Phenylobacterium montanum: one gene and its partner. The protein of the gene in region 1 binds, or shares a complex with, the protein of each later gene. Links are inferred from orthologs where the notes say so. Each region holds a gene or a part of one and is shown in the gene's direction. Other genes may lie near its edges.

Evidence for each region.
Region 2: the proteins of accB (region 1) and KCG34_RS18690 are in contact, whole or in part, in a solved structure (PDB 8UXZ), measured with the Escherichia coli proteins. The link is inferred for Phenylobacterium montanum from one-to-one orthologs.

The regions. Positions count from the first base shown.
Region 1 is NZ_CP073078.1:5,326,063-5,331,950, reverse strand. Bases 1-2,692 are described here. They hold accB (acetyl-CoA carboxylase biotin carboxyl carrier protein), read left to right. Parts: upstream 1-942; coding sequence 943-1,443; downstream 1,444-2,692. Other genes in these bases: accC (acetyl-CoA carboxylase biotin carboxylase subunit), read left to right, coding at 1,447-2,692; KCG34_RS24410 (type II 3-dehydroquinate dehydratase), read left to right, coding at 473-919; thiS (sulfur carrier protein ThiS), read right to left, coding at 176-376; KCG34_RS24420 (thiazole synthase), read right to left, coding at 1-172. Also shown: more of accC, read left to right, coding at 2,693-2,790; aat (leucyl/phenylalanyl-tRNA--protein transferase), read left to right, coding at 2,795-3,463; KCG34_RS24390 (DUF2155 domain-containing protein), read right to left, coding at 3,415-4,035; outer membrane lipid asymmetry maintenance protein MlaD, read right to left, coding at 4,037-4,576; KCG34_RS24380 (NADH:ubiquinone oxidoreductase subunit NDUFA12), read right to left, coding at 4,581-4,976; KCG34_RS24375 (TSCPD domain-containing protein), read left to right, coding at 5,186-5,888. UniProt on the Escherichia coli protein: This protein is a component of the acetyl coenzyme A carboxylase complex; first, biotin carboxylase catalyzes the carboxylation of the carrier protein and then the transcarboxylase transfers the carboxyl group to form malonyl-CoA.
Region 2 is NZ_CP073078.1:4,108,543-4,113,140, reverse strand. The notes cover bases 1,599-4,598. They hold KCG34_RS18690 (acetyl-CoA carboxylase carboxyltransferase subunit beta), read left to right. Parts: upstream 1,599-2,621; coding sequence 2,622-3,575; downstream 3,576-4,598. Other genes in these bases: KCG34_RS18685 (bifunctional folylpolyglutamate synthase/dihydrofolate synthase), read left to right, coding at 3,592-4,598; trpA (tryptophan synthase subunit alpha), read left to right, coding at 1,789-2,625; trpB (tryptophan synthase subunit beta), read left to right, coding at 1,599-1,792. In the rest of the region: KCG34_RS18705 (phosphoribosylanthranilate isomerase), read left to right, coding at 1-555; more of trpB, read left to right, coding at 572-1,598.

The DNA.
Region 1 (5,888 bases):
GGCGCAGGGCCACGGTGACGATCTCGGCCCCCGCGGCCTCGGCGGCGGCGGCGTTGGTGGCATAGTCCTTGTACTTGCCGGTGCCGACGATCAGGCGCGAGGTGAAGGTGCGGCCGGCGACGCTCCAAGTATCTTTTGGCCAGGTGTCAGCCGGTGGGGTGTGGGCGTTCATGCGTCAGCCGCCTCCGATGAAGTGCACGATCTCGATGCGGTCGCCGTCGGCGAGCGCGGTCTCGGCGTAGATCGAACGCGGCACGATCTCAAGATTGCGCTCGACGGCGACCTTACGCGGATCAAGGCCCAGCGCCGTCACCAGGGCGGCGATGCTGCCGAGCGCCTCGAAGCCCCGCTCCTCGCCGTTGATCACCAGACGCATTCCGTAGTCTCCAAAACGAGCCCTGCTTGTGAGCCCGGGCGCGCGACGATACAAGAGCGGCGGATTCGACATGCGGATCGCCGACCGCGGAGCGGCATGACCAAACCGATCTATGTGCTGAACGGCCCCAACCTCAACCTGTTGGGGGTCCGAGAGCCGCACATCTATGGGACCACCACCCTCGAGGACGTTCGCGGCCTTTGCGAGGCGCGGGCGGCTGTTTTCGGCCGCCAGGTGGTGTTCCGCCAGTCGAACCACGAGGGGCAGCTGATCGACTGGGTGCAGGAGGCGCGCGAGGGCGCCTGCGCCCTGGTGATCAATCCGGCCGGCTATGGCCACACCTCGATCGCCCTTCTGGACGCGCTGAAGGCCCTGAGCATACCGATCGTCGAGTGCCACCTGTCGAACCCTGCGGCGCGCGAGGAGTTTCGCAGGCACACTTTCGTCTCCCTGGCGGCGACGGGGCTGGTCAGCGGCTTCGGCGCCAGGAGCTATGAACTCGCTATCGAGGCGGCGGCGCAAGCGGCCAAGGCCTCGGCCTGAATAAGAACAAGGTTTTTCAATCCATGAACGATTCCAAGGGACCCGTGTCTAAGGACTCCGGCGGCTCGATCGACCCCAGGCTGGTGCGCAAGCTGGCCGACATCCTGACCGACACCGGCCTGACCGAGATCGAGGTCGAACAGGGGGGCCTGAAGATCCGCGTCGCCCGCGAGATCTCGGTGGCCGCCGCGCCGGCGCACTATGTCGCCGCGCCCGCGCCCATGGCCGCGCCGGCCGCTGCGCCTGTGGCCGCCGCCCCCGCGGCTGCGCCCGCCGCCGAGCCCGAGCGCGGCGAGCAGGTCAAGTCGCCCATGGTCGGCACCGTCTATCTGCAGCCCCAGCCGGGCGCCGCCTCGTTCATCAAGGTGGGCGACCAGGTCTCGGCCGGGCAGACGCTGCTGATCATCGAGGCCATGAAGACCATGAACCCGATCCCCGCCCCGCGCGCCGGGACGGTGCTGAAGATCCTGGTCGAAGACGCCCAACCGGTGGAATTCGGCGAAGCCCTGGTGGTGATCGAGTAGGCGATGTTCGACAAGATCCTGATCGCCAACCGCGGCGAGATCGCGCTCCGCGTCATCCGCGCCTGCAAGGAGATGGGCATCGCCACCGTGGCGGTGCACTCCGAGGCCGACGCCAGCGCCATGCACGTGCGCCTGGCCGACGAGAGCGTCTGCATCGGCCCGGCGGCGGCGGCCAAGAGCTATCTGAACATCCCCTCGATCATCGCCGCCTGCGAGATCACCGGGGCCCAGGCGGTGCATCCTGGGTACGGGTTCCTGTCGGAGAACGCCCGCTTCGCCGAGATCGTCGGCGCGCACGGCTATACCTTCATCGGGCCCAAGCCCGAGCACATCCGCATGATGGGCGACAAGATCACCGCCAAGCAGGCGGTGAAGACCGCCGGGATTCCGGTGGTGCCGGGCTCTGACGGCGGGGTCTCGACCGAGGAGGAGGCCTTCGCCGCGGCCGAGGCGATCGGCTTTCCGGTGCTGATCAAGGCCGCCGCCGGCGGCGGCGGGCGCGGCATGAAGGTGGCCCAGGACCGCGAGGGCCTGGCCGAGGCGGTCTCCACCGCCCGGTCCGAGGCCCGGGCGGCGTTCGGCGACGACACAGTCTATATGGAGCGCTACCTGGGCCGGCCGCGGCACATCGAGCTGCAGGTGGTGGCCGACAGCTTCGGCAATGTGGTGCATCTGGGCGAACGCGACTGCTCGCTGCAGCGCCGCCACCAGAAGGTGATGGAGGAGGCCCCCTCCCCCGCCATCGACGCCGCCACCCGGGCGAAAATCGGCAAGGTGGTGGTCGATGCGATCAAGGCCATCGGCTATCTGGGCGTCGGCACCATCGAGTTCCTGTACGAGGACGGCGAGTTCTTCTTCATCGAGATGAACACCCGCCTGCAGGTCGAGCACCCGGTCACCGAGGCCATCACCGGCATCGACCTGGTGCGCGAACAGATCCGCATCGCCGCCGGCCTGCCGCTGTCGTTCACCCAAGACGAGGTGCTGTTCGAGGGCCACGCCATCGAGTGCCGCATCAACGCCGAGAACCCGCGCACCTTCACCCCCTCGCCGGGGCTGGTGACCGATTTCCATGCGCCGGGCGGCCTGGGCGTGCGGCTGGATTCGGCGCTCTATGCCGGCTACTCGATCCCGCCCTATTACGACAGCCTGGCCGGCAAGCTGATCGTGCACGGCCGCGACCGGGCCGAGTGCATCGCCAGAACCCGCCGCTGCCTGGGCGAGATGGTGGTGGACGGGATCGAGACCACCATTCCGCTGTTCCAGGACCTGCTGGTCCAGCCGGACATCATCGAAGGGTCGTACAACATCCACTGGCTGGAGCAGTGGATCCGACAGGGCGGATGAGCGCGTGCCCCGATCTTCAGGGACAGGGGGCTTCACGGTCGAAGACCTGATCGAGTGCTATCGCCGGGGCGTGTTCCCGATGGCGGACGCGCGCGAAGACGATCGCATCTTCCTGGTCGATCCCGAGCACCGGGGGGTGATCCCGCTGCACACGGTGCACATCCCCCGCCGCCTGGCCCGCACCATCCGGGCCGAGGTGTTCCAGGTGCGCATCGACACTGCCTTCGACGCCGTGGTCGCCGCCTGCGCCGCCGCCAAGCCGGGGCGCGAGGAGACCTGGATCAACGCGCCGATCCAGGCCCTCTACGGCCAGCTCTACCGCCTGGGCCTGGCCCACAGCGTCGAGTGCTGGCTTGAAGGGGTGCTGGTCGGCGGCCTCTATGGCGTCAGCCTGGGCGGTGCCTTCTTCGGCGAGAGCATGTTCTCCAGAGCTCGCGACGCCAGCAAGGTCGCCCTGGCGCACCTGGTCGCCCGGCTGAGCGCCGGCCAGTTCCGCCTGCTGGACACCCAGTTCATGACCGAGCACCTGGCCCAGTTCGGCGCGGTGGAGATCCCCCGCGCCCTCTATCGCAGGAAGTTGGACGAGGCCCTGGCGCGCGACGCCGACTTCTACCGCCTGCCGGCCTATGTGGACGGCGCGGCCGTCTTGCAGGCGATCAGCCAGGCGTCATAGACCGGATGCTGGAACAGGTTCAGTCCGGGTGAATTGGCGTAAATCCAGCCGCGAAACACCTGCTTGCCGGGCGGGGGCGGCTGGTCGTCCGGCCCCTTGGGCTGGGAGATGATCTCCACGTGGGCGACCGCGTCGGTGATGGTCTCGTCGGGCGCGGTGGTCTCGCAGGCGCGGACGATGAAGATCAGCGACTTGTAGCGGATCGGCTGGTTGATCGGGGCCTCGAAGCGCAGGGTCTCGGCCGAGACCTTGTCCAGGGCCTGCAGCACCGCCACCGCATAGCGCGGCCGCTTCAAGGGCTCGACCGGCTTGGAAGGCGCGGGATTGGATGAGGCCGGCTCGCCCTGGTCCTCGTCGTCGTTCGAAGCCGCCTCCATCGGCGGCGAGGGGCTTGGCGCCTCGGGCTCGGCTGCGGGCGGGGCGGCCGCCGGTTGTGCGGGCTTCAGCGCCGCCGCCGGCTTGGGGGCGGCGGGCGCGGCGGGCTCCTGCTGGGCGCGCACCAGGCCGCCCACGCCCAGCGCCAGGACGATGGCGGCCCCGGCGCCGGCGAGCAGCAGCGGGCGCGCCGCCATCTCAGTGGCCTCCGTTGCTGGCCGGGACGCCGTAGGGATCGGCGGCCGGAGCGGGCGAGGCGGCGGGCGCCGCAGCAGCCGGGGCGGACGAAGCCGCCGGGCTCTGCGGGCGGATGAACTGGCCGATCAGGCCGAACAGGTCCACCGCCCCTTGCGTGTTCTGAAACTCGTCGCCCGGCTTCATGTCGCCCTGGGCGCCGCCGGGTTCGATGGCGATGTGCGAGCCGCCCAGGAGGCCGTCGCTGGTCACCTTGGCGGTGGAATCGGCCGGCAGCTTGACCGTGGGGTCCATGGTCATCCTGGTGATGGCCATGAAGGTCTTGGAATCCAGCGTCACGGCCGAGACCGTGCCGACCTTCACCCCCGCCACGCGCACGTCCGCGCCCGGGGCCAGGGCCCCGACCTGGCCGAACCGCGCGGTCAGGTCATAGCCGTGCGCCTTGGTGTGGATGGCCCCGGCGCTCAGGGCATAGATCAGAAAGCTGGCCGCCGCGGCCAGCACCACCGCGCCAAGCCCCGTCTCGACCCACTGACCACGCATGGGATTACTCCGGCCGCCAGGCCTGGTAGTCGCCCGTCGCCGCCGGGCGCTCGCCGGTCACCGCCAGCGAACCGGGCGGCCGCCAGGCGTGAGCGGTGCCGGTCAGGTTCGGCAGATGGTCCTTCTCCCAGGACCTGCGCAGCAGCGGGGCCACGGTCGGCGGCTCGTCGAAGGTGTAGCGCAGCCAGCCGTGCCATTCGGCCGGCACCTTGGAGGCCTCGGCATAGCCCTTGTACATCACCCAGCGACGCTTGCGCCCGTCATAGCTGTCGGCGGCGTTGCGGGCCTCATAGTAGCGGTTGCCGTACTCGTCCTCGCCGACGAACTGGCCGTTCTTGGCGATGGTCAGGCGCAGGCCGAAGGTCGCGCCCTGCCACCAGGTGAAAATCTCTTTGAGCACGCCGCCTAAGCTCCGCCGCGAACAGGAAAAGCGCCGAAGCGGCGCGGGGTGAATATAGGCGCCGGGCCTGCCCGCGTCCAGCGAACCGGAAGAAACCTTCGCCGCACCCCCGACACAAGATGTTGTGGATGGCGCACCCATCTCCCGCAATATCTATTGAAGCCGGCCGTCAGCCCTCCTAGGCTGGCTCAGAACGGGGGAGGATCGCCATGCGATTTCAGTCTCAACGTCCGCCGATCGGCGCCGAACAAGCGACCCTCGACCTGCGCGAGGTCGAGCGCGGCGCCGGCGTGGCCGAGGTCCTGGCCCCCGTGGACTGGACCTCGGCGCGAATCGACGCATGGCTGGACTGGGCCGATGCGCAGGGCGGCATCGTCGCCGAGGGCGAATCCGAGCCCTTGCCCCCGGCGGAGCCGGCCCTGGCCGAGGCCCTGGACGGCGCCTTCGACCGCTACGCCAGCCGCCTCGCCGGCCGCGGCGCGGCGCTTGGCGTGTTCGCTGCGACCGGCGACGCCGTCCGCTTTCGCGACGCCCTGCTGGAGAGCCTGATCGAAGGCCGCGCCGCCCCCGCCCTGCCCGCCGCCGGCGCCGCGGCCGAGCCCGAGGTGGTCGACCTCACCGGCTTCGAGTTCGCCCGCGCCGTCGAGCGTCACCTGGCCGAGGCCCGCCGCGAGGCCCTGGTGGCCGACGCCGCCGCCGCGCATGACGAGCGCCTGCAGGCGGTGATGGACGCGGTCAGCCGCTGCGAGGGCGAGCGCGCCGCCTGCGCGGACCCCAGCCTCAACGCTGCCCTCGGCCGCGCCGCCCGCCGCGCCCGCGAGGCCGGGGTCGGCGACGCGCTGATCCGCCGCGCCATCAGCCTGGCCCGCGCCGGCGCCACCGCCTGGACTTCGGCGGAGATCGAGGCCGCTC
Region 2 (4,598 bases), 1.2 Mb from region 1 along the record:
GTGTTCTTCGACAGGAGTCCACGCAACGTGCGGCCCGAACTGGCTGCGCGCCTGGCCGAGCCGGCCCGGGGCAAGGCGGGCGTGGTCGCCGTCACTGTCGATCCCGACGATGAGGTCCTCGATCGGATCATGGCCAGCCTGAAGCCGGACCTGATCCAGCTGCACGGCAAGGAGAGCCCCCAGCGCGCCGCCGCGATCGCCGCGCGCACCGGCGCCGGCCTGATCAAGGCCTTGCCGGTCTCGGAAAGCCCAGACCTGGAGGCCGCCGGCGGCTATGACGGCCTTGTCGAGCACCTGATGTTCGACGCCAAGCCGCCCAAGGGCGCGGACCTGCCCGGCGGCATGGGCGCCAGCTTCGACTGGACGATCCTGGCCGGTCGGCGCTTTCAGCGGCCGCATTTCCTGGCCGGCGGGCTCGATCCCTGGAACGTGCGCGAGGCCGCAAAGGCCTCCGGCGCCCCGCTGGTGGATGTTTCCTCTGGCGTGGAGCGCGGCCCGGGGCTAAAGGACCCCGGCCTCATTTCCGCCTTCCTGGACGCCGTACGCCGCGTTTAACCTTTTAGGTCATTCAGTGAACGTCACCGCCAAACCAAACGACTACAGCGCCTATCCGGACGCCGTGGGCCGCTTCGGCGACTATGGCGGCCGCTATGTGGCCGAAACCCTGATGCCGCTGGTGCTGGACCTGGACCGGGCCTATGCCGCGGCCAAGGCCGATCCCGAGTTCCAGGCCGAACTGAAGGGTTTCCTGACCCACTATGTCGGCCGGCCCAGCCCGCTCTATTTCGCCGAGCGGCTGACCGCCCACCTCGGCGGCGCCAAGATCTATTTCAAGCGCGAAGAGCTGAACCACACCGGCGCGCACAAGATCAACAATTGCATGGGCCAGATCCTGCTGGCCATGCGCATGGGCAAGACCCGCATCATCGCCGAGACCGGCGCCGGTCAGCATGGCGTGGCCACGGCGACGGTCTGCGCCCGCTTCGGCCTGCCCTGCGTGGTCTATATGGGCTCGACCGACGTCGAGCGGCAAAAGCCCAACGTGTTCCGCATGAACCTTTTGGGCGCCGAGGTCCGCCCCGTCACCAGCGGCACCGGCACGCTGAAGGACGCCATGAACGAGGCCATGCGCGATTGGGTCACCAACGTGCACGACACCTACTACATCATCGGCACAGCGGCCGGCCCGCACCCCTATCCGGCCATGGTGCGCGACTTCCAGGCGGTGATCGGCCACGAGACGCGAGCCCAGATTCTGGAAGCAGAGGGACGCCTTCCCGACGCGGTGGTGGCCTGCATCGGCGGCGGCTCGAACGCGATCGGCATCTTCCACCCGTTCCTGGCCGACGAGGGCGTGCGCCTGGTCGGGGTCGAGGCCGCCGGCCACGGCATCTCCACCGGCCTGCATGCCGCCTCCCTGACCGGCGGCCGCCCGGGCGTGCTGCACGGCAACAAGACCTATCTGCTGCAGAACGAGGACGGGCAGATCACCGACGCCCACTCGATCTCGGCGGGCCTGGACTATCCCGGCATCGGGCCGGAGCACGCCTTCCTGCACGACATCGGCCGGGCCCAGTACCTTTCGGCCACCGACGACGAAGCCCTGGAGTGGTTCCAGCGCTGCGCCGAGCTGGAAGGCATCATCCCCGCGCTCGAACCCGCCCACGCCATGGCCCGTCTGCCCGACGTGGTGCGCGAGGTCGGCAAGGACGGGATCGTGGTGCTGCTGCTGTCTGGCCGCGGCGACAAGGACGTGGCCACGGTCGCCGATCACCTGGGACGTAAGATTTGACGGTTCAACGTATCGAACGGCGCTTCGCCGCGCTGAAGGCCGAAGGCCGCGCCGGCTTCGTCGCCTACGTCATGGCGGGCGATCCCGACCGGGAAACGGCTCTGGCCATCCTGAAGGGCCTGCCCGCCGCCGGGGCCGACCTGATCGAGCTGGGCTATCCCTTTTCCGATCCCATGGCCGAGGGGCCGCCGATCCAGCGCGCCGCCCAGCGGGGCCTCGCCGCCGGCATGACCCTGAGCGGGACCCTGGCCCTCGCCCATGCGTTCCGTAAGGGCGACCAGGACACCCCGATCATCCTGATGGGCTATCTGAACCCGCTTCTGTCCTACGGTCTCGAGGCCTTCGCGGCCGATGCGGCGGCGGCCGGGGTCGACGGGCTGATCGTGGTCGATTGCCCGCCGGAAGAGGCCGATCCATTGCTGGACGCCCTGGACCAGGAAGCGGTCGCCCTGATCCGCCTGGCGACCCCGACCTCGGACGATGCGCGGCTGCAGGTGGTGGTCCGGCGCACGTCGGGCTTCGTCTACTATGTTTCGGTCGCCGGGGTGACCGGGGTCAAGGAAGCCGACGCGGACGCCGTGGCGCCAGCCGTGGCGCGGGTGCGCAAGGCCTCGGGCCTGCCGGTCGCGGTCGGTTTCGGCGTCAAGACGCCTGAGCGCGCCGCCGCGGTCGCCCGTGTGGCCGACGCGGTGGTGGTGGGCTCGGCCCTGGTCGAACAGATCGCCGAAGCCGCGCCAAACGAAAATGTGACTACGCGAGTTCTGGATACCGCGCGCGCCCTGGCCCAGGCTGTGCGTCGCGCGAGAATCGACCAAGGTTCCGTCCCGGCATGAGCATGTCCGAAGCCAAAGGCCCCCGCGGGGGACAGGGCGTCCCTCCGGGCGCATCGACTTCCAACCAACGCCCGGCCCGGGAACGGGGCGGCTGGCTGGCCAAGATCGCGCCTGGCGTGCGCAACCTGGTCGCCAAGCGCGACACGCCCGAGAACCTGTGGGTCAAGTGCCCCGACACCGGCGAGATGATCTATCGGCCCGACCTGGAGGCGGCCCTCTGGGTCACTCCGGCCGGCCGGCACATGCGCATCGGGCCGAAGCTGCGCTTCGCCTATACTTTCGACGGCGGCGCCCACGATGTGGTCGCGATCCGCAAGACCAATGACGACCCGCTGAAGTTCGTCGAGGGCAAGCCCTACAAGGACGCCCTGGCGGCGGCCCGCAAGTCCACCGGCGAGACCGACGCGGTGGCCGTCGCGGCCGGCGAGATCAAGGGCGTCAAGTCCGTGGTCATGGTGCAGGACTTCGCCTTCATGGGCGGGTCCCTGGGCATGGCGGCCGGCGAAGGCTTCATCGCCGCGGCTGAAGAGGCGCTGAAGCGCGAAGTTCCCCTGGTGGCCTTCACCGCCTCGGGCGGGGCGCGAATGCAGGAGGGCGCTATCGCCCTGATGCAGATGGCCCGCACCACCCTGGCCATCCAGGAGCTGAAGAAGGCCCGCCTGCCCTATATCGTGGTCCTGACCGATCCCACCACCGGTGGGGTGACGGCCAGCTATGCCATGCTGGGCGACATCCACCTGGCCGAGCCCGGCGCCCTGATCGGCTTCACCGGCCCCCGCGTGATCGAGCAGACCATCCGCGAGACCCTGCCGCCCGGCTTCCAGCGCTCGGAATACCTGGTGGAAAAGGGCATGGTCGACCGGGTTGTGGGGCGACGCGAGCTGCCGGCCACGTTGGGCTCGATCATGACCACGCTTCTGATGGGGCGCGCTCGCCGCCCCGCCGCTTAAGGCCATCATCTAAGCCATGTATGACCCCTTGCGCGCCCAGGACGTGCTGGTCGAGCGCCTTCGCGCCCTGCACCCCTCGCTGATCGACCTGACCACCGGCCGCATCCTGCGCCTGCTGGACGCTCTCGGGCGGCCGCAGGACAAGCTGCCGCCGGTGATCCACGTGGCCGGCACCAACGGCAAGGGCTCGACCACCGCCTTCCTGCGCGCCATGGCCGAGGCGGCCGGGTTGAAGGTCCACGTCCTGACCTCGCCGCACCTGGTCCGCTTTGTCGAGCGCATCCGCGTCGCCGGGACCCTGCTGACCGAAGCCCAGCTGGAAAATCTGATCGAACAGGCCGAAACCGCCAACGCCGGCGAGCCGATCAGCTTCTTCGAAATGACCACGGCCATTGCGCTGAAGGCCTTCGCCGATACGCCCGCCGACCTCTGCATCATCGAGGTAGGTCTGGGCGGGCGCTTCGACGCCACCAATGTGTTCGACAGCCCGGCGGTGACCGTGATCACCCCGGTCGACTACGACCACCTGGAGCTGCTGGGCCCAGAGCTCGGCAAGATCGCCTGGGAGAAGGCCGGCATCCTGCGCGCCGGCCGCCCCTGCGTCTGCGCCCGGCAGATGGAGGAGGCTCTCGGCGTGATCGAGGCCGAATCCGAGCTGGTCGGCGCGCCGATCACCCTGATGGGCCGCGACTTCGACGCTTTCGAAGACCAGGGCCGCCTTCGGGTGCAGCTGGAGGATCGCCTGCTCGACCTGCCCCCGCCCAGCCTGTTCGGCCAGCACCAGTTCGACAACGCCGGCCTGGCGGTGGCGGCGATCGTCAAGCTCGGCGATCCGCGCATCACCGACGAAGCCATAGCCAAGGGTGTCGCCTCTGCCGTCTGGCCGGCTCGCTTCCAGCGCCTGATCAAGGGGCCGCTCGGCGAGAGGGCCCAGGCGCGCGGCGCCGACCTCTGGATCGACGGCGGCCACAACCCGCACGCCGGCCGCGCCCTGGCCGACGCCGTCCGCCGGCTCTCCGCCAA